3 regions of the Cohnella hashimotonis genome follow, and region 2 is predicted to be linked to each of the others. Evidence: riboswitches for the same ligand, from Rfam matches in the RefSeq annotation. Region 2 holds a riboswitch; each other region holds the start of a gene.

The links. A riboswitch is a leader RNA that binds a small molecule or an ion and turns the genes downstream of it on or off. The one in region 2 is predicted to bind cobalamin.
Region 1: another riboswitch for cobalamin. It lies ahead of KB449_RS34025 (S-layer homology domain-containing protein); the one in region 2 lies ahead of KB449_RS12895 (S-layer homology domain-containing protein).
Region 3: another riboswitch for cobalamin. It lies ahead of KB449_RS33720 (S-layer homology domain-containing protein); the one in region 2 lies ahead of KB449_RS12895 (S-layer homology domain-containing protein).

What each region holds. Positions count from the first base shown of each region.
Region 1 is NZ_JAGRPV010000001.1:8,520,458-8,527,821, forward strand. It holds gene KB449_RS34025 (S-layer homology domain-containing protein) at 1-1,743, opposite strand, end outside; cobalamin riboswitch at 2,191-2,385, opposite strand; gene KB449_RS34030 (LysR family transcriptional regulator) at 2,398-3,408, opposite strand; gene KB449_RS34035 (branched-chain amino acid aminotransferase) at 3,561-4,646, shown strand; gene KB449_RS34040 (MBL fold metallo-hydrolase) at 4,746-5,873, shown strand; gene KB449_RS34045 (DMT family transporter) at 5,883-6,785, shown strand; gene KB449_RS34050 (ABC transporter ATP-binding protein) at 6,855-7,364, opposite strand, start outside.
Region 2 is NZ_JAGRPV010000001.1:3,215,808-3,223,171, forward strand. It holds gene KB449_RS12885 (hypothetical protein) at 1-586, opposite strand, end outside; gene KB449_RS12890 (hypothetical protein) at 601-813, opposite strand; gene KB449_RS12895 (S-layer homology domain-containing protein) at 1,297-5,436, opposite strand; cobalamin riboswitch at 5,595-5,796, opposite strand; partial or broken gene KB449_RS12900 (family 4 glycosyl hydrolase) at 5,925-6,110, opposite strand; gene KB449_RS12905 (sensor histidine kinase) at 6,126-6,467, shown strand; gene KB449_RS12910 (outer membrane protein assembly factor BamB family protein) at 6,532-7,364, opposite strand, start outside.
Region 3 is NZ_JAGRPV010000001.1:8,435,546-8,442,909, forward strand. It holds gene KB449_RS33700 (LysR family transcriptional regulator) at 98-979, shown strand; gene KB449_RS33705 (RNA polymerase sigma factor) at 1,052-1,591, shown strand; gene KB449_RS33710 (hypothetical protein) at 1,584-2,318, shown strand; gene KB449_RS33715 (SDR family oxidoreductase) at 2,390-3,250, opposite strand; cobalamin riboswitch at 3,489-3,677, shown strand; gene KB449_RS33720 (S-layer homology domain-containing protein) at 3,869-5,953, shown strand; gene KB449_RS33725 (Rpn family recombination-promoting nuclease/putative transposase) at 6,088-6,987, opposite strand; gene KB449_RS33730 (ATP-binding response regulator) at 7,166-7,364, opposite strand, start outside.

The DNA of each region.
Region 1 (7,364 bases), 5.3 Mb from region 2:
CGCCGATACGCCGTTGACGATGCCGGCGCGGGCGGCTTGCATGACGGCCCCATAGTACCAGGCGGACGGCTGGACGTCGGCGAACGAGACTTCGCCGGTCATGCCGGCGAAGCCGGGACCTTGCGCTGCGCTCAGCCTGTCGCCGGCCAGCCTGACAAGCAGGGCGGCGAACTCGGCGCGCGTGATGCCGCGCTTCGGTTCGAAACGAAGCGGAGAGGCGCTCGTGCCGGATAGCAGCTTGGCCGTGTAAGCTTGATGCACCGCATCTGAGGCCCATCCGGCGATCTGCCTTTCGTCCGCGAACCGTTCGGCGGCGATCCGGTACAGCCCGGGAGCTCCGTCCGCATAACGGTCGTATGCGACCAGCGCCAGCATCGCTTGCTCCGTCGCGATGGCGTCGGAAGCGCCGCCCGGCGTGTGCGCGAAGCCGCCTTCAGCCGTCCGATACGCCAGCAACGCTTCCAGCAGGCCTCCGCCGGCCTTGACGAAGTCAGCGCCGGCAGGATCGCGCCCCGCCGCGGTCAGGCCGATGACGACCTGCGCGGCCGTCTCGCTGTTTTCGTCGCGCTCGAGCTTGAAGCCGCCGTCCGTCAACTGGACGGACGAGAGATAGGCGACGGCGCGGCCGATCGCCGCAGCTACGGCGGCCGAGCTGTTGCCGCCTTGCACGGCAGCGCCGGCCCCGGCGGCGCCGCCTTCGGCGGCATTCGCGTAAGGCGCGAGCGCGGCCAGCGCCATCGCGGTAATGTCCGCGTTGCCGGCTTCGCCGGCGGCCAGCGGGAAGCTGCCGTCCGCGTTCTGCAGCGCGAGCAGCCAATCGACGAGCTTGGCGCGCGTCCAGACCGCGCCGACCGGGACGTCGTAGCCGCCGCTGTCGAGCGCGAGCAGCGCGAAGATCGGGCCGTTGGCGCCCTGGAGCGTCAGCTTGGCGTGGTTATACACCGCGGCCACGAGATCATAGCCCGCGAACGCGCGGGGATCGGCTCCGGCCGCCCGGACGGCGAGGACGATGCGTTCCAGGTCCGTCGCCTTGCGATACGCGCCGCCTGCGGCCTTCACCTGCGCAGCCAGCTCCGCAAGGTAGGCATCCGGAACGCCGCCTCCCGAGCGTCCGAGCGCGAAGGCTTCCCATTCGGACAGCCCGGCGGCAGGCTTGGCAAGCAGAAGCTTGCGGAGCGCCGCGACGTCGGCTTTGTAGGAGGGGCTCGATCCGTCGCCCCCATCCGGCTTGACGCCCGCATTCCCGCCGGAGCCGGAATTCGGAGCGCCTACGTCAGCGCCCAGATCGAGCGTATAGCGCCAGACGACCGAATCGCCCGGCTTCAGCCGGTACATGCTGGCGCTGCCGGCGGGATATAATCCGCCGACCTCGTACATCCAGCCGCTTTTCGGTCCGAGATCGAGCTCGGACAGTCCATCGATGCTGCTCACATAAAGCGTTTCGCCCGACCCGGAAGACTTGACCTTGCCCGGGAGCGTTCGCTCGAGCACGGAGTAGGCCGTATCCCCGTTCCGCAATTCGACCTGCGTCGCAGGAAGCAAGGTGCCGCGCTGGGCGTCTCCGACGACCGACAGCGTGACGGTGCCGGTTGCAGCGCCGTTGGCGTCGGTAACCGCAGCCGCGGCGGGAGCCGCCAGGCACACGGCCAACGCGACGATCAGCATGAGCGCCAGCGGCCAGGCGCGATATGATCTGAGCGAAGGGGATAAGGTGTGTTGAAATAAAGATCGGACGTTCGGCATGGATCGGACCTCGTTTCCGGTAAAGTGGCGGCAGCATGAGGGGGCGAGCGGCTGACGAGTGATCGAGCGGACGACAGTGTCGCTGTCGGTTAGCCGGTCGGACGACAGATCCGCGGCCAAGACGGCCAAGCGGACTACAAATCCGCTATATGGCCAAGAGCCGGCGAATAGAACGCATTAGCGGACCACAGATTCGCTAAAGGCATGATCGGCGGCACAAAAGGGCGCGATATTGAAAAATAAGAGATCCGGAGTCCGCAGAAAAGCGATAAAGTGTCTGGAAATCGAAATTAGCGGAAGCTCGGTCCGTTCGAATAGAGTAGACAGCGCGCGCCGACAATTCAAAAAGCCCCTGCCGTTAACAGGGGCTGACATGAAATACCACGCCAAAGTCGAGCCGCGCAAGCGTTTTTCGCAGCGCATTCTCTTCCTTTAGCCCCCGAAGAAAGAGAATCGACGTTCAAGGCAGGTCTCCTGGCTCTTGCCTCATCGCTGCGCGGCGCCTTCCCGTCCGCTTGGACAGTGGCAACAAGCCGCTTCGCTCCGCAATTACAGTGGCGGGACCGCGCCGGATTCGCACCGGCTTCCCTATTAAGCCCTTCCGCGCCGATCGCGCCGGGGCACCTTGCCGTCATTCGGCTATTCGATTCCTTCTCATGATAGACCCCCGTCGCCGCTTTGTCCATCGGGCGTGCCGAACAAGGCGATGAAGCGCTGCGCCGCGCGGGAGAGATAACGGTCCTTAAGCCAGACGAGCCCGACCTCCGACAGCAGGTCGGCGTCGCGGATCGCGCGGCATTCGATGCCCGCCAGCGGAAACGTCGACATGACGGACTTCGGCAGCAGCGCGGCGCCGAAGCCGTGGGCCACCAGCGTGAGCGCGATCGCCACGCTCGCGCATTCGCACAGAACGCGGGGGCTTAGCTCCGCGGCCGCGAAGGCGCGCATGATCGTCTCGTGCATGACGACCGTGCGATCCGTCTTTAGCGAGACGAGCGGAAAAGCCGCGAGCTCGGCAAGGGACAGCGGCTCCGTGCCGGCGCTGATCGCCGGTCCGCCCTGTGCCGGTCCGCCCTGCGCCGGTCCGCCCTGCCCCGGTCCGCCCTGCGCCTGCGCCGCGCCGTCCGCAGCTTTCCAGGCGCCCGTCGGCAGCAGCGCGACGATCGGGTCGGAAGGGAGAGGCCGAATCTCGTAGCGGTCCTCGCCGCCGGGCGCTTCGAACGGCAGCCGGGCGACGGCGATCTCGATCTCGCGCCGTTCCAGCCGTTCGCCGAGCAGATGGTGGTCGCCTTCGCTCAGCTTGAAGCTCACGTCCGGATACCGCTCCCTGAATCGGCCGAGCGGACCGGGAAGCAGCGACGTGCAGGACACGACGGCGCCGACCGACAGCACTCCGCGCACGCCCTCGTCCAGCTCCCGCACCTCCGCCACCGTCTCCTCCAGTTGTCGGAGCAATCCGGCGGAACGCTCGCGAAGACGCTCCCCGGCCGGCGTAAGCCGCAGCCGCCTGCCCGACCGGTCGAAGAGCGCGACGCCGAGCTCCTCCTCGATCAGCCGCATCTGCCGGCTTAGCGGCGGCTGCTCCATATGAAGCTTTTTGGCCGCGGAAGTGATCTGGCCTTCCTCGGCTACCGTCAAAAAATAACGCAGCTGCCTGACATCCATCGTTCCCGCACCTCGCTAGTTCTGTTTTCAGCATACTTTAAAGGTATGGTATTCGTACAAATCAGATATTTCAAATATATTTCCGTTCGCGTTATTCTACAAGCAACACTTTGCAGGAGGGAATGACGATGGAACGAAGCGGGCAGGAAAGCATGCCATTGCATGGAATCAGGGGGCTTCAAAGCAAGGTTCGCGAGCTGCAGGAGAGCCCGGGCGGGCTCGGTTTCGGACGTTATTTTACCGATCATATGCTGCTCATGGATTACGAGGAAGGCACCGGCTGGGGCGAGCCGCGGATCGTCCCCTACGGGCCGCTGCTGCTGGACCCGGCGTCGAAGGTCTTTCATTACGGACAGACGGTGTTCGAGGGCATGAAGGCGTTCAAGTGGAAGGATGGCCGGGCGAGGCTGTTCAGGCCGCTGGATCATGTCCGCCGGCTGAACCGCTCCTGCGCGCGCATGTGCGTGCCGGCGGTGGATGAAGCGCGGGTGTTGGGAGCGCTGCGGCGGCTCGTGACCGCGGACGCGGATTGGATTCCCGAAGCGCCCGGCACTTCGCTCTATATCCGTCCGTTCGTCGTCGCGACCGAGACGCAGCTCGGCGTGGCGCCTTCCCGGTCGTACGCGTTCGTCGCGATCTGCTCGCCGGTCGGCGCCTACTACGCGGAGGGCGTGCGTCCAGTCCCGATATATGTGGAAACGGAGCATGTGCGCGCGGTCGCCGGCGGCGTGGGAGACGCCAAGACGGCGGGGAACTATGCGGCGGGGCTCAAGGCGCAGGAGGCGGCTGCGCGGATGGGCTGCGCCCAGGTGCTGTGGCTGGACGGCGTCGAACGCGAATACGTCGAGGAAGTCGGGAGCATGAACGCGTTTTTCCGCTTCGGCGACGAGATCGTCACGCCGCCGCTCGGCGGCAGCATCCTGGCCGGGGTCACCCGGGATTCGGTCATTAGGCTGCTCCGGGGCTGGGGCGTATCCGTCAGCGAGCGTCCGGTCTCGATCGGCGAGGTAGCGGCGGGCTTGCGGGACGGCAAGCTGCGCGAGGCGTTCGGCACGGGCACCGCCGCGGTCGTCTCCCCGATCGGCAGCCTGCATTGGCGCGGAGAGCGGTTGACCGTCGGCGACGGGGAGCCCGGCGAGCTGTCGAAGCGGCTGTACGAGACGCTGTCGGGCATTCAACGCGGCGAGCTGCCGGATGCCTATGGCTGGATGGAGGTCGTGCCATCCGCGGCCGAATAGCCGGATCGTGGCGGACGGGGGTCCGGTGATGATATCATCGGAGTACCGGCCCTGGGGCCGGCCGTTCGACCATCAGCCAGAGAGAAGGTCTTTTTTCATATGATAACGCTCATCGTCCTGCTCGCCGTCGTACTGCTGCTGGCAGCGACCGTCTACGCGGTGCTCGCCTTGGATCCGGTATTCGGCGCCCAGGCTTACCGGGATCGCGGACATCGCCTTCACAAGTCTCCGCAATTCAAAGACGGCAAGTTCCGCTATCCGCTGCCGACCTCGATGGTGACGTCCGCGGCGGACTATCTGTCCATGCTCCGCGACTTCGCGAAGCGGCGGCCGAACGCGCGGCCTGCGCCCGGTCGTCTCCCCGTCGTGAAGCTCGACACGGCCGCGATCGGCCGTCCCGGGCCGCTCCGCGTCACCTGGTTCGGGCATTCCGCGTCGCTGCTCGAGATCGGCGGCTGCACGATTCTCCTCGATCCGATGCTGGGCCGCGCGCCGTCGCCATTTCCCCGCTTCGGCGGCAAGCGCTACGCCGATACGATGTCCTTCGAGATCGAGGCGCTGCCGCCCATCGACGCGGTTATCTTTTCGCACGACCATTACGACCATCTGGACTACGGCACCATACGCCGGCTGCATGCCAAGGTCGGCCGCTTCTTCGTGCCGCTCGGCGTTGGCGCGCATTTGCGCCGATGGGGTGTGGACGAGAGCCGCATCGAGGAGCATGACTGGCACGAGACGTTTGAATGGGAAGGGCTGCGGCTGTCATGCTTGCCAGCCCGGCATTTCTCGGGCCGGGGGCTGGCCGGGCGGGATGCGACCCTTTGGTGCGCTTGGGCGATCGAGGGCGGCGGCCAAAAGGTGTTTTTCAGCGGAGACAGCGGCTACGGTCCGCACTTCGCGGAGATCGGCGAGCGATTCGGTCCGTTCGATCTAACGCTCATGGAATGCGGACAGTACGATCCGCGCTGGGCGGCCATCCATATGTCGCCGGAGGAGACCGTTCAGGCCCATATCGACGTAAAAGGAGGAACGCTGCTGCCGATTCACTGGGGCGCGTTCACGCTTGCGATGCACGATTGGAACGATCCGATCCGCAGGGCGTCCGCCGAAGCGGCCCGCAAAGGCGTGCGGATCATCTCGCCTCGCATCGGGGAGACCGTCGAGATCGGCTTCGAGATGAGCGGCGCGAGCGCCGACGCGGCCGCGGCCGTGGAATGGTGGAGGTGACAGCGGCCTATGCCCAAGGTTGTTTATGCCGCGCTGATCCTGCTCAGTCTCATTTGGGGCGGCTCGTTCTACTTTATTAAAGTGCTGGTGGAAGACTTCGGGTCATGGGGCGTCTCCTTCCTGCGGTCGGCGTTCGGGCTCGTTGCCGTGACGGCGATCATGCTGGCGATGCGCAAGCCGTTCGGGCTGCGCGGCGTCCGATGGCCTGCGATGGCCCTCGTCGCGATCGTGAACACGGCCTTGCCCTGGTACCTCATCGCGCACAGCGAGACGCGGCTCGACAGCAGCGTCGCCTCGATCCTGAACGCCACGACGCCGCTCTGGACGGTCGTCATCGGCGTAGCCGCTTTCCGCGCGTCCTCGAACCGGTACCAGTGGATGGGCATCGCGATCGCCTTCGCGGGCGTCGCGCTGCTGCTTGGCATCACGCCGTCCGCCGTCTCGTCGATCGATGCGACCGGCCTGCTGCTCATGATGGCCGCCACGCTGTGCTACGGACTGGGCTCGCAGCTGTCCAAACGCGTGCTGACCGGTTACTCCATGTACCAGTTGACCTTCGGCACACTGCTCTGCAGCACGGTCGCGAGCGGCGTCATGGCGCTCGTCGTCGATCCCTTCCCGGTCGAGCCGCTCGCGGACGGCACGAACCTGCTCATGCTGCTCGGACTCGGCGTCTTCGGCTCGGGCATCGGCTACATCCTGTTCTACTACATCATCCTGGCCGCGAGCGCCGAATTCGCCACGACGGTCACTTACCTCGTGCCCTGCACGGCGCTGGTCTGGGCGTACACGCTGCTCGGCGAGCGCGTCGGCTGGAATATGCTCGCGGGGCTGATCGTTATTCTCTGCGGCGTTTACTTAGCGGGGAAAAAGAAGCAGGCATCCCCCGCACTGCCGGCCGCAAAAGCATAAAATCAATAAACGGAGCGGTCCCGCCAGTCTTTGACTTGGCGAGGCCGCTCCGCTTTTAATGACCGTCGATCAGGCGCCCTTCTCCGGCGGAGTCAAAATGATCTGCCCGTCGCTAAGCTCCAGTCTGACTTTATTTGTATCTTTAATCCCAATCGCCTGCAGATAGTCCGCGGGCACCTGCAGCCGCCCCGCCTTATCCAATATTGCATATTCGACATGAGACTCTTCCTGCTCGGGGCTCGCCTCGAGCTCTTTTAATTCCTCGTCGTATGACTTGCGCCGCAGCATCTCCGAGCTGATCTTGCCGTCCCGGATCGCGACGACGCGGTCGACCTTCTTCGCGAGCAGCGGATCGTGCGTGACGATGACGATGGTCAGGTTCAACTGCCGGTTGAGGTCGCGGAACAGATCGAGGATCTGCTCGGCCATGCGGGAGTCGACCGATCCGGTCGGCTCGTCGGCCAGCAGCAATCGAGGCTGGTTGGCGAGCGCGATGGCGATGGCGACGCGCTGCTGCTCGCCGCCGGACAGCTGATGCAGCTTGTTCCGCGCCCGGTGTCCGAGCCCGACCGCTTCCAG
Region 2 (7,364 bases):
CAGGATTTAACGCTTTGATCATGTCGCCTGTAATGGATGCCCCATCATAAATTTTTACAACGATATCCAGGGGTAACGATAATTCAAAATACCCTTCTGCGAATTCGACAAAGTCTTCGGGTGTCTGGAATATACAACCAACCAGAAATTGTGAACCATCGCTTTCTCCCTCCGTGATCGCAACCTTTCCCTTACGCCAGTTCGATTCGCTGCTTTCACGCCAAATACAAAACGTCACAACGTCTTTTTCCATCGCATCGTCATCAAGTAAAGACAGTAATTGTGCCGGTACATCATCATATATTCCATCAAATACGCGATGTTCATCCTGGGCATAGGGACTTAACTCAGATTCATGATCGAACCCCTTCAATATACATCCGTCAGGGGAAAACAAAATATACATACGATCGCCGGCGCCATTATCGATTTTCGCCATGGAAACGTCCTCGGCCCAATCCTGATCAAAGCTATGATAGCGCAGCCAGTCCTCCTGACAAACAATCGTATTTAAAGCCGCTTGAATTTTCAATTGCTTTTTTAGTATGGCTGGTTCAGGCAGGAGGTCTAACACGGTCGCTTCCATTCATATTCAACCTTTCATTTTGTATTCGAAGCCGTTGGTTGTACTTCCTTAATGGCCGGGCCACCTGGATTAACGAGCAAGGTGTTTGCAGTAGCATTTGAAGCGGGAACGACGGTGATATTCGGCTGAATTGCCGGTTCAGATTCTCGGATTGAAAGTGTATAACCAAAGAATACCACGACCATTAAACAAATCGCTAATATGAATAGCATAGGAGTTTTAGCCATCTCTATACACTCCATTTCTGTTAAGTACTTCTAGTTAACTTTAATGTTTGACGTGAATTAAAGCCTTTAAGTTGCGCGTTTTAGGTGAAATCGTTCATCTGTAACCGATTCATTTGCTATCGGCTGAAACCGGTATAGAGATCACCCTCTGTCAATTTAATACCAGTCCGCCGTTTAATTTGAAAAATTTGTGCATGAGCTTATTGGATCACGCCAAAGCTTCTTCGCGTGTTGATGCGGGCGCAGAGAACATCATTCCGTTTTCGGAGTTCCTCAGAACGATACAATCCATTTTCGCAATTGCAATCAGCCCCTATGTTTATTGTAACGACTATCTTGCTCTCCTTCCAAATTTATACGTTTGATGTCGGGGGAAGTTGTGTGAATACGAGCCTAACTTATGGAAAAAAAGCAGCTTGCCGATTAAGGCAAACTGCTCCTGTGAGAGACGAAAATTGACTCATGAATCATTTATAAAACTTATCAAACGTCACCGTTTGTCCCGCTATGCTTGTATCGATAAGCCCGCATCAAGACAACCGTCGCCATCTCGCGCGTGACGGGGCCTTTTGGATCGAATCGGCCGCCTTGTCCTTGCATGAACGCGCTGGCCGCCACCGTCTGCACATCCGCATTTGCCCAGTCCGAGACGTTCCCCATATCGCTCAGTGGAATGGCCGGCGTTGCCGGTTTAAGATTCAAAGCCTTGACGATAACCGTAGCCAGCTGTTCGCGCGTAATCGCATCGTTCGGTTGGAAATATCCGTTATAGCCGTTCACCAATCCAGCGTGCGAAGCCGCGTTGACATAAGTGTAATACCACTTTGTCTCGGGAACGTCCTTGAAACTGCCTGCATTGCCGGACGTGGCGGTTAGCTCTTGAACGGAGACGAGCAGCTTCGCGAACTCGGCCCGCGTCAGATTGGCTTTTGGATTCAGCTTGCCGTTGCTTCCTTGTACGAATCCTCTTTCCACTGCGTCCTTCATCGAATCATAAGCCCAGCTTGAGATCGCGTTCGCGTCCGAGAACAGCTTACTCATGTCCATGTTCCCGCCGCTTTCGGCGCCTTCGATCGTGTAAGAGACGTAAGTGGTGAAGTGATTCGTTTTCACGATCAGGTTATCGCCTTTCACGAACGCATAAGCGACCTTTTCGGTTCCCTTCGTCGCTGCGGCACCTTGCGCGTCGTCGGCGTATAAAGGAATGGAAGTCCATTTTCCATCCTCAATGTAACCAACCTTCCGATCCTTTGCGTTTTTGAATGTGATGGTTACCGGCGATGAAAAGAGGAAAGATTCATCCTTCGCCCCTAGAACGAAGGCACTGTCGATCTTCTTCAACCGTTCGGTGGAGGCAAGTCCGCCTCGAACAAGCGTCTGAAGCCCGCTTTCCGTCGGATCAAGCTTCGTGAAAAGCTCGATGGCGCTTTCGCCTTTCACCAATGCCTCGTGTTCGGGGATTTCAAGCGTAAGATCGCCGCGTTTCACCGTTATCTTAGGCATATCTTTCAATACAGCATTTAGATCGAGAAAGACCTTAGGCTGGATATCCGGAATATTGACCAGGATTCCATTTGAATAAGATTTACCGGCTTCCACTGCGAAAACAAAATCTTTCGTCGCATTATCGGGGACGTTGACCACCGTCGACTCCCCCGCTCCGCCTCCTGTACCGCTCGAATCGCCGTTGTAGGGATGTCCCAGATCGGCACCGAGATCGGTCGTATAGCGCCATTGTACGCTGTCCCCGTCTTTTAACTTATAAAGACTGGCACCGTAATCCGGATACGTTCCGTTGACGTTATACATCCAACCGCTGAGATTTCCGTGATCGAACTCGCCGTCGCCGGCGATCGATTGAACGTACACGCTATTGTATTTCGGATTGAATTCATATTTGTAGGCGATCTGCTTGCTATCCAGCACGCGCGATAGGACACTCCACACCGTGTCGTTTTCCTTAAGCTCGACACGCTCCGGCGCGACCACATACCCTTTGCCTATCGTATTTTTATCGATCGACAACGTTACGTGACCGGTTGTTCCGCCATTGCCACCGCCGGCAGATGGATCCGAGGACTTCTCGGCGTAGGCGACAAACTGGGTAAAATGCTTGGTTTTGACGATCAGATCTTCTCCGCTGTCGTACGCGTACTCGTCTTTGCCCGTTTCAATCCCGGCCGCTTCATCGGCGACCTTTTGAATCGTGTGGGCTTGATCGTTTTCAACGTATGCGGCGCTCTTTCCGTTCAAGCCTGTGAAGGTCAGCGTGATAAACCTGTCGAACGTCACTCGATCCGTTCCGCCCATCGCGAACGCCTTCGCAATGGAATCCAGCTTCATGCCGCTTGCCACGATGCCGCCGATCTTCTCTTTTAGCGTCAGGTCTGACGCGTCGATTGTCGTGAGCAGCTCTACCTTGGACGGATCGCCGCTCTTGATCAATGTGTTTTGCGGAATGAACGCGGACACGTTGCCCTTCGTTACGGATAACGCGGGAAGATTGCTGTCCGCCGCCGTATTCAGGCTAACCTTCGATTCGGAATCCGCCGGAATCGTAACCTTTACTTGCTTGTTTTGGTCGTAAGGATATAGCGTAAGGCTGTAATCGTTCGTGTCCAGCGGGATATCGACGACCGGCGTCAAGCCGTCCGGCAGCGGCAAATCTATTACTTTTGGTGCTGCGGGATCGACGGCATCCGTCATATCGTACAGCCGATTCTCGCTTTTCGTATATCGAGCGTATGCGATGAGCGCATAGGTGCCCTGGTCGGTCGCCATGCTGTCTACTTTGCCAGTCAGTACGTGCTTGAAGCCGCCATCGGGAGCGCCAAAAGACAATAACGCCTCCAGAACGGACATGTCTTGCTTGACGAATCGCGCATCCGTCGCCGAATCGATGCCCAGAGCGGATAGCGCCGTAACGACCTGCGCGATGCTTTCGCTACTGGTGCTTCCAAAGTTCGTAAAGCTGCCCAGGTTATTCTGCTTCGCGGACAGCCAGACGATCGCCCGATCGACCGCCGCCCGTACCGAGTCGTCTGACGCGTAGTACGGCGCAAGCGCCTGCATCGCCATGGCGGTCAAGTCGACGTCGGCCGTAACCGTGCTAAAGCCCCAGCCGCCGGCTTGCTCGGTGCCTTTTTTCACTTCATTGTTCAGAATATATTGAATAAGGTTTTCTCGGGTCGCTTGTTTCTTGCCTTGCGCGGCGGCCGGGAACGCGTAGCCTCGCGTATCCATCGCGATCAGCGCCCAGATCGGACCGTTGATGCCTTGCTTAAGGACATAATCGTAATCGGACAACGCCTGCGTTGCGTCAAATCCCGCGACATGATGCGGATCCTTCGCTATCGAAGCCAGTCCGACAATAAGACGCGAATGTTCCGTGCTCTTGCTCTTATCAAGTATGCCATCGTTCTGAGCGACTAACGGAGCTATTTTCGCAACGACATTATCGTAATACTTCGCATAATAGCTTGCAGGCATATCATATTGCCCACGCGCGAGCGACAGTACCGACCATTCGCCCCCGAGCGTTCCGAAGGTCGGTTCCTTCACCGTATTCGCAATCCAAGCGAGGTTTTTACCGAGCTGTTCTCCGACGATGCCCGACAGACCATAGTAAACCGTCAACGTCCGAAGCGCAGTATTGCCAGCAAGATCCTGAGCGGTAACGACGATCGTATTGGCGCCGACGACCAGGTTGGCCGTATATTGGCCGTCTTTTGGCATAAGGGCGGTGCCATTCAGGGTCACTGTCGGGACGATGCCCGGCGTGCCCGCATCGGTTGCGGTTACTTGAAAGCTAAGTTGTTTCGCGTGTAGAAAAGACTGGTCTTCGATGCCGGCGATCGCGAGCTCCGGCTTGACGACGTCCCAACCGAGTCCGTCCGCCAGTTCCGTTAACGCCCGGTCGACGCTATCTTGTGTGCTCTCGATATTTTCAAGCACTTCGTACGCATGCGTATACGAGGCGGCAATCGCCGGATCGGAAAGCAGCGTATCTCTGGTCGGATCTCCATTGACCTTGCCGATCAGTGCCGTCAATTCATCCTTATCGGCAGAATCGATATAGCCGCTGCCATCTGAATAGTCCAGATCCGCGCCGTAGCCCCACACCGTGAACTGCGTGCGGACGACGTCGCCGTCATGGGGAAGGTAAGCCGACAATCCGACCGGCGGGAATTCCCCGTTGACTTCGTACATCCAGCCTGACATCGGCGTATAGTCAAATTCGCCGAGCCATTCGGAATCCTGCCGCCCGCCGAGCGTCTCATTGCCTAACGCGATTTGTTCGAGTATGTAGTCCGGCACATGCGCTTCTTGCACCGAGTCTCGTACATCGGATAAATAAAAGGCGCCGTCGACAGTCCCTGTATGCTTGATATTTTCTTCGCCCAAAACCCGGGCGATTACGGCCGCGCCGTTCTCTCCGGTATAAAAGGGTACGCGGGTAGGCTCCAGCTTGTAACCTTGACCCAGCGTAAATTTCTCGACTGTCAACGTAATATAACCTTCGAGCGCGCCTGCCGCAGCAGCAACGCCGGTCGTTTTCGCGCCCGCCGCAAACAACGAAAATGCGACGCTTAGCGCGAGCATCCAGGCCGTTATTTTTCTCATCATAGTGAACGATCCCTGCTTCCCATTCATTTTACTTGCCAGTTCGCGTGTGGACGCAATAAAAAGAACCTCTTAACGGAATCGTCAAGAGGTTTTAAAGAGAGATCGCCAAATAAACGGGCAGACTCAATTCAAACACCCCCTATCGCTCGTAGAGTTGTCGGTGTCCATTTCCGGCAGGTCTTCTGGCTTGAGAATCATCGATTTATGCCGCCTTCCCGGAACATCCAGTGGCGTATGGCATAAAGCTCATCTCTTACAGCGGCGGGACCGCGCGGGAATTGCACCCGCTTCCCTTTTAACCCATCTCTAACTTTCGTAATGCAAGTCATGACGGGCACCTGAAATGAAATATTCAATTAGACTTGACCATCATAGCGGAATATATGGCCTTTGTCATGGTGGGATTATGGCGTTTTTATGAATACCGCAAAACAGCCCGAAGATCATTCGTCTTCAGGCTGATCTTTGATTCTCGCCTATCCGACTTACAGACGCCAGTCAGGCAGCATCGACTTCGTATCTTGCAGCATGCGGTCAAACAATTGTTCCGCACGATCGCGCGGTATCGACACCAGCGGATCGTTCAGAAATGCCTCTAGCGCCAGGCCTTTATCCTTCTTCAGCGCGGCCTGCAGCGTCATTTCCTGATTCGCGATATGGCGCAGCACCATCGCGGGTTAATCACGATGAAGCTGCTGCTTCAGCCGCTGATCGAGAACAGTATCTACCATGGACTTCGAGAAAAGCCCGGCGGCGGATCGATCAAAGTGAAAATATTGCGTCGCGCAGATGCGCTTCGAATTACGGTGATCGACAACGGCCTTGGCATGGAGCATGCACGCTTGTCCGAGATCCGACGGCGCCTACGCCAACCGGACGATGCGGCAGCCCATATCGGCTTGCGCAACACGCACAAACGGCTGGCGCTTATGTACAACGAGAGGAGTCAGTTTCGCATCCTCAGCAAGCCCGGCTTGGGTACGGTGGTGTCCATTGTCATTCCGGTGGCTCCGCCGGCTCGCAGATGAACTTTGCCTGAAACTAACGCTATCGAGTAATGTAAAAAGAGCCCGTTCGGGCTCTTTTCTTGCGTTACTCGTCCAATGCTTTGGCCAACACGTCCCCGTGAAACAGAGCGATAAAAAGCAGACCATCATGAAGATATATACCGCTGGCGTCGTCAGACAACGCCAGTAATTCTCTGCTTTCCCCGGTGCCGGAATCAAGCTCGAGGAGCGTTTTGTCCGCGGCTACATAAAGCTTGCCGTTACTGGCCGCTAAGTTCGATAGATGCCAGTCCGTCAGGTATTGGTCAAAGGATACCGTCCATTTTTGTTCGCCTGTTTTGGCGTCAAGGGCATGGACGGCGTTTGAAGTAGTTGTATAGACGGTGTCTCCATCTAACAGCGGATAAGAAGTTACTTTATCCGTGCGGGTTTCCCATACAAGACTTCCGCTTTTCCGGTCGATACCGTACACGTTGCCGTCCCAACTGCCGATGATGACAAGGTTAGCGTAAAATACAGGCTTCGTATTTAAGAGCTCCGCGATTTGATTGTCCGGATTATTCCAATCATTGCTCGCTAAAAGCGTAGTTGTCTGCCACTTCATCTTTCCGCTCGAAGCGTCGGCCGCAATCAATATGCCGTTGTTTCCGTAAACATAGATTACGCCGTCCTTTTCTGTAATCTCTGATCGTATGCCCAGATCATCTTGCTTGGCGGACCAAATTTCGTCTCCCGTTTTCGGATCGAGAGCGAGGACGCTCCCATCATCGATGCCTGCAATCAGCTTATCGTCGTAGCGAAGCGGCGCTGCCGTCGTCCACTGGCCGATCTGCTTCTGCCACAGCTTGCCGCCGTCGACTTTATTGTAGGCTCGGATGCTGTAACTTCCGCTAACAAACAGGGCATTATCGTCAGCGC
Region 3 (7,364 bases), 5.2 Mb from region 2:
TCCATCCTTTCGTATTAAGTTTAAAGGCTTGCTCGCGTTTCGTATAATTGAATGTATTGAAGTTTTGGTTCACTAAAATCGATCGGAGATGCATCGCATGGATCCCAAATCGCTTCGCGCTTTTCATCGAATCGCGGCGCTTGGAAGCTTTCGCCTCGCGGCCGAGGAGCTAAACTACGCCCAGTCTACGGTGACGATGCAGATTCAGCGGTTGGAGGAAGATCTCGGAGTTATGTTGTTCGAACGTACCGGGGGACTTCGGCTGACCGGGGAAGGCAGATTGTTAAGGGAACGCAGCCTGCCGATCCTGCAGGACATGGACCGTCTGCGGAGGTCGCTGACGGAGCTGCGCGAAGGGGACGCGGGGGAGGTCAGGCTCGGCGCGACGGAGCCCGCCGTCAGCTGTCGGCTGCCGGCACTGCTGAAGCGCTTCGCGGAACGCTACCCCAAGATTCGAATCTCCGTCGAGTCCGCCAGCACGCCGGTCTTGAGCGAGCGGCTGCGCAAAGGGGGGCTCGACCTGGCGCTCTGCGCCACGCCCGAGCATGCGGAGGGCCTCCACTTCGAGCAGCTGTATCGCGAGCCGTTCGCCGCGCTTATGCCTGCCGATCATCCATTGGCATCGCAGGCGCATGTCCGGTTGGATGATCTCGTCGCCTATAAGCTGCTCGTCACAGCCTCGAATTGTCCCTATCGCCGCAAGCTCGAGCTTCTGCTGGCCGAGTCCGGCGCGCCGGCGGCGGAGACGATGGAGATCGGCAGCATGACCGCCCTCGCATCTTATGTCGCGATGGGTCTGGGCGTCGCCCTTGTTCCCCGCGTGTTGGCGGACAAGCCGCCGCCTGGCGTCCTCTCCCGGCCGATTCAGGGAGCGGCGGTCGATATGGCTTGCGGGTTGCTCAGCCGGACCTCGGAGTCGCCGCTGACGCCGGCGGGGGCGAAGCTGTACGCGGCGTTGCGCGATAAACTCGCGGAATAGGCGGCGCCGAACCGAACTCTTTTCCAAGTTGAAGTGTATTAGTGGCGATACGCTTGGAGAGGAGGAGACAGCATGGACATCGCGAAAGCGGAAGCGCAGCGGCTTTACGAAGAAAATGCCGTTTATATCTACCGTCTCGTGCTGATGCTGACGAAATCCAGAGCGCTGGCGGAGGACATTACCCAGGACGTTTTTATGCAAGCCTTTCGCAAATACGGCAGCTTTGATCCGCAGCGAACCGGTTCGGCGCGGCCGTGGCTGTCCCGGATTGCGATCAATCAAACGCGCAATTCGTTGCGGAAGAACCGCTGGCTCAGTCTGATCGGCCATACGCCCGAGCGGGCGGCCCCGGATTCGATCGAAGACGTCGTCCTGTCGGACGAGCGCGATCGGGAGTTATGGCGCGAGGTGCTAGGACTGTCGTTGAAAACGAGGGAGGTCGTAACGCTCCACTTTTATGGGGGGATGACCCTTCAGGAGACGGCCGACTTGTTGGGAATACCGCTTGGAACCTGCAAGTCCCGGCTCCATTCGGCGCTGAACAATCTGAGGGCGCGTCTGCCGAATAAGGATCGCTATTTCGCATACGGGAGCGGGGGTAGCCATGAGTGATGTCTCGAAGTATCGACGGGTGATTCATGAGGCGCTCGAATCTGAAAAACCGGCGGCTTCCTTCGACCAGCTCTGGACGCGGGCTGAGAATGTGGCGCGCAGACCCTTGCGGCGCTATTGGCTGATCGCGCTGCCCTTGCTCGCGGCGCTGTTGGCGGGGGCATGTACGGCCGTTTACCAAAGCGTGACGAACTGGTCTAACACGACCGTCTCTTTTAGCGATAAGAAAGACGATCTGACGGATATGCTGACGCCGCTGGAAAAGTTCGACGACATGGTCTTGCTGCGGGATAATCCGCTGCTGTCGCTGGAAGAAACGAGAAAAAAAGCTCCGATCCCGATAAGAAATCCGATTTTGCCGGACGGGTGGACGGAGGTCCGATCCACAGGCGTGAATCCGGGCAACGCCGAATACTGGAGTTCCTTGCTCGATCCCCAAGGCAGGCGCGTCGTTGTAAAACAAGCGTTCGACAGCAGTTACACGATGTCCTTAAGGAAGAAGTCCAACGAGACTTTTTTCGTTGGATATCCGAAAGAATCCAAGTTCATTAAGGGCTTCGGCGACGATCTCGCGATTCTGATCAATCTGCAGAAAGGGAGATGGCAGATGATGCTTTACCACAAGGAGGCCACAAAAGAAATCGTGACCTGCATCAGCATCTGGAGCATGGATCCGGACGAGGCGGTTGCGCTCGCTCGTTTATACTTGGAGGCGCCTTCGTCTTAATCGCTTTCGCGTCTCCTATAAAAGGAAAACGGCCGATACGGAAAGCCAGGCTCCGCTGTCGGCCGTTCATTTTAATTTGTTTTGACCAGCGCGGACACGACCTCAACCAGCGGTGTCGCCGGCCGCCCGAGCAGCTGTTCCAGATCGCCGCTTTCCACGGCGAGCGTGCCTGCGCGAATCGCCTGTTGGATCGCGACGACGATCGGGAGGGCGAACTCGGGAACGCCTGCGCTCTTCATCACGCCCGCATAAGTTTCATCGTCGACCTGCTGCACCGGAACTTCGCGTCCGAGCGCCTCCGACACCACGCTTGCAAGCTCCGCATACGTACGCAGCGGTCCGCCGAGCTCGTACACTTTGTTCTCGTGTCCGGTGCCGGCGAGCACGGCTGCAGCCGCCTCCGCATAGTCGCTGCGCGCAGCCCAGCCGACTTTGCCGCCGTCTGCGGACGTAACGAGCGGAGCGCCGGCGACGATGCCCTGGATCGCGCCGGCCTCGTTTTCGATGTACCAATTGTTGCGTAAAAAGGCATACGGGATGCCCGTCGCGCGAATCGCGTTTTCCGTCTCGCGGTGTACTTCCGCCAGGAACAGCTCGCTCTCTTGAGCGTTCGGAGCGCTGGTATAGGCGATGAAGCCGACGCCGGCGTTGCGGGCTGCCTTCACGGCGTTCGCGTGCTGGCGAATACGCGTCTCCGTATCTCCGTCGGTCGAGACGATCAACAGGCGATCGATGCCTGCGAAAGCTTGCTCAAGCGAAGCCGGATCGTCGAAGTCGCCGCGCCTGACGTCCACGCCGAGCTCGGCTAGCGCAGCCGCCTTCTGCGGGTCACGAACGCTGACGGCGATCTGCTCCGCGGATATGCGGCCGAGCAGCGTCTTTACGACATGGGAGCCGAGATGGCCCGTTGCGCCGGTCACTAGTATTTTCATAGAAAATCAACCTCCTGGGAATTCGTATTGGATAGCCTCGACATCTTGGTGTGCGAAATGGGGAATGTCTCGGCATCTGTTGTAACCATCATAGCTACAACGAGGGCGCGAGTCAAGTCTCCGAGTCAGGCATATAGGCTTCCCGGTCGGGTGCAGCGTATGGACGCGGATTTCTCCGGCGATGTGCGACCCTTTTCATAGACAAAGGTCGGACGACCCGCTATCATTAGGGCATAACTGCATATCCTCGTACCAGGCGCGCGCATGCTGCCATGCCGCTTAATAGGGAAGTCCGGTGAGAGTCCGGCGCGGTCCCGCCACTGTATATGCCGAGCGCTCCGAGCGATGCCACTGTTCAGCCGAATGGGAAGGCGTCGGAGCCGCGATGAAGCAAAGCCAGGAGACCTGCCTCGATACGACTGTATCCCGCCCGCTTCGCGGAGTGAGCGGCGGGACCGGCTGTGCCAGCTAAGCCGCCCCTCGGCGGACGCGGCCTGTGGCGCGGCGTCATGCTGCGATCTTGAACCACTCCTTTGCGGAGTGGTTTTTTAATGCGGTACGGACGAGCGGCGCGGGTCAAGAGGACTCATCATTTTTTCGGGAAAAGGGGTATGACTCATGTTGGGCTTCAAACGTTTTAAATCGCTGGCATCGCTCGCGCTGTCGGTATCGCTCGCGGTCGCCGGGCTGTCGGCTGCGCTGCCTGCGGGCAAGAGCTACGCGGAGGGCGCCAGCGCCACGACGGTTGCCGCTTCCGTCAACGTGCAGGCGGACATCCAAGCCGCGATCGGCTACGTCAACGCGAACGGCGGAGTCTCGTCGGACTGGCTGGCCTTCAGCTTCGCGCGCGCGGGACAATCGGTTCCCGCCGACTATGCAGCGAAGCTCGCTGCGGGCGTAGAGGCCGAATGGACCAAGGCTTCGCCGGATCCGACGGCGCTGGCGCGCCTTGCGCTGGTTGCGAACGCGATCGGTCTGGACGCCCGCAGCATCGGCGGCCGCGACTTGATCGCGAAGCTGGCGAGCTATCCGTCCTTCGCCAATGTGTACGCCGACATTTTCGTGCTGCTGGCGTTCGATTCCGGCAATTACGAGCTGCCTGCCGGCACCGCGTGGACGCGCGGCGATCTGATCGCCGCCATCGTCTCCGGCATCGACGGCTCCACGGTTCCCGATCTGTACGGCATGGCGCTCAGCGCCCTGGGCAAGTATAAGGACCGCCCCGAGGTTGCTGCCGCGGCGGACAAGGCCGTCGCTTGGCTGGCCGCCAATCTCGCTGGCGACAACAGCGAGGCGATCGCGCAGACGATTATCGGCCTCTCCGCTTACGGCATCGATCCGGCGGACTCGAAGTTCGCCAAGGGCGGATCGAACCTGGTCCAGCGCCTGCTGGCGTTCAAAAATACGGACGGCGGCTTCAAGCACCAGCTGTCCGACGCCGCGTCGGACAAGGCGTTCGCCACCGAGCAGGCGCTGCGCGCGTTGGCCGCTTACGGGCTGTTCGGCACATCGCACCGCTCCGTGTACGTCAACGCTGCCAGCCAGTGGGTCGCGACGGGCGTCGCCATCGAAGGGCTGAACGGTCCTCTCGCGGCGCTTAGCGCTACGCAGGCGGTGTACGCGTGGGACGCGCTGGTCGAGATCGCCGATCGCAACAAGCTGAAGCTCGGCTATACGGACGATCCGCAGTACGGCAAGTTCCTGTCCGCGATCGGCGACGCCAAGGGCGACCAGAGCGTCTACTGGTTGTTCGCTGTTAAGCGCGGGGGCGTCTATGCAACGGTAGATACCTCGCTGGAGAAATTCCGCCTGCAAACGGGGGACGAGCTGTACCTGTATCTGTCCGGCTCGGACAGCGGCCTCGTAAAGTCCGTCACGGCAAAGGCTGCGGCGGGCGGCGCTACGGCAGTGAACGTGCAATACACGTACTATGACAGCAGCTTCAAGGAAGTGACGGGACCGGCGGCAGGCGTGCAGGTCGCGATCGGCGGACAGACCGCGACGACGGACGCGAGCGGCACGGCAACCTTCAAGGGGCTGTCCGCACGCGAGCTTACCTACACCGTGACGGGATATCGCGCCGGCGCAGCGCCGCTCGTGCTTAAGTATTCGGGCAAGGTAGCCGTGGGCGCAGGTCAGGCAGGCGGCGAGTCGTTCGCCGACGCTGCGGACATCGCTGCTTGGGCTAGCGACGCTGTGAGCGAAGCGTATGCCGCCGGCTGGCTTCAAGGCGTAAGCACGACGGAGCTGAAGTTCGCGCCGAAGCAGCAGCTGACCCGCGTGCAGTTCGCTGCGCTAATCCTTCGTCTGCTCGGCGAGACGCCGGCCGCCGGCGCCAAGCAGTCGTTCGCCGACGTCGCGCCGGGCGCCTGGTACTTCGATGCGGTCATGACCGCGAAGTCCAAGGGACTGATCGGCGGCCTTACGGCGACTTCGTTCAAGCCGAACGAGGCGATCTCCCGCCAGGATCTGGCGGTCGTATTGGCCCGCGCCTTCAAGCTTGACGGCACGGGATCGAAGACCGCGTTTTCCGATCAAGGCCAGATCTCCGGCTACGCGCTCGCGTCGGTTCGCGCGGTCTACGACAAGGGCCTGCTGAAGGGCACCTCCGGCACCGCGTTCGATCCGAAGGCCAAGGTGACCCGCGAGATGGCGGCAGTCATCGCGTCGAACCTGCTCAAGCAGGGATTGATTTCGAAGTAAGCGGCATAAGCGCAAAGGCATAAGCGTAAAGGCATAAGCGCAAAGGCATAAGCGCAAAGGCATAAGCGCAAAGGCATAAGCGCAACAAAAAGACGGCGGGGGCAAAATTCCCAAGCCGTCTTTTTGTCATTCGCCTATTTCTCCAGCTGTGCGGCTAGACGTCGTATGTGCTCTTCGGGCAGCTCTGCCATACGGGTGACGACGGCGATGTCGGTGCCGGCCTTCAGTAAATTGATCGCGACGGCGATCCTGCCCTGCTCAATGCCTTGTTCAATGCCTTCCTCAATGCCCAGTTCCCTGCCCTCCTCCAAGCCCTGTTCCCGCGCATCCTTCAAAAAGCTAATCCGATCCCGGTTAGCCTTCTCCCTGGCCTCGTACAGCATGCGAGTCATGTCGTCTTCGCTGAGATGACTCAGCCGTTCTTCGGCCGTACGAATCGTCGGATCCATGGCGATCAGCTCCTCCAATTGTTCGTGGGTCGTACGTTCGTCCAGAAACCTCAGCCAACGGTGCAGCGGGTCCGTCATGGCGTACGGGGCCGAGCGAAACTTCGGAAATTCGATAAAATGCAGTTCGATCAAATCCGTCAATATGAACTGCCGTTCCGTGTCCTCATACAGATGAAACGAGCGATGGAAGCCTTCCAGGGGAAGAAAAGAAAAATCCAGCATATTGATACAGATCGTTTTCTTGAGCTGGCCATAATCCTCGCCTTCGCGAATCGAATCCGCGAGAAGCCGGCCCATGTAGAACAGACTTCGCTTTTCCATGTGCCGATAGCGTCCGACCTGCATCTCCACGTTGATCTGCTCCCGGTCCGCCGTCTCGCAGCGGATATCGAGCACGCCCTCTTTGTCTTCGACGAGGCGCTTGGTGAGCAGCTTGCCGTCCAGCACGGCCAGGTCCGCGATCGCGTCCCTTTCGTCCCTGTGCAGGACCGCGTTAAGCAGCCCAATCAGCAGCGGCTTGCTATCGGCTTCGCCGAACAGACGCTTGAACAGGTAGTCGTTCTTCGGGTTCAATCGCTTTTTCAACACATTTTTGCCTCCAGTATATCATAATCGCGCAATTTTCCGAACGGCGCCGCACGCCGGGAAAACGCAAAAAAACGCGCCCTTCGCCGTCCTGCAGGAAAACACAGGATCGACGCAGGGCGCGTGCTTCGCGCCTTGAAACGATTTAAACTCATCTTCACCTAGACCCGCAATATTGTCAAGAGAGGGCGGGCTGCCTGGCGGCGCCTCTCTCCTCCACCGCAGTCGTCTTGATCGTAAATACGAATGCCGCGCCTTGAGTGAAGTCGCTTTTCGCATAAATCCGGCCGCCCATCAGTTCCACCAGCGTCTTGCAGATCGACAGGCCGAGTCCCGTACCGCCGGTCTTGCTTCCCTGCGTGCCATCGAGCTGGGAG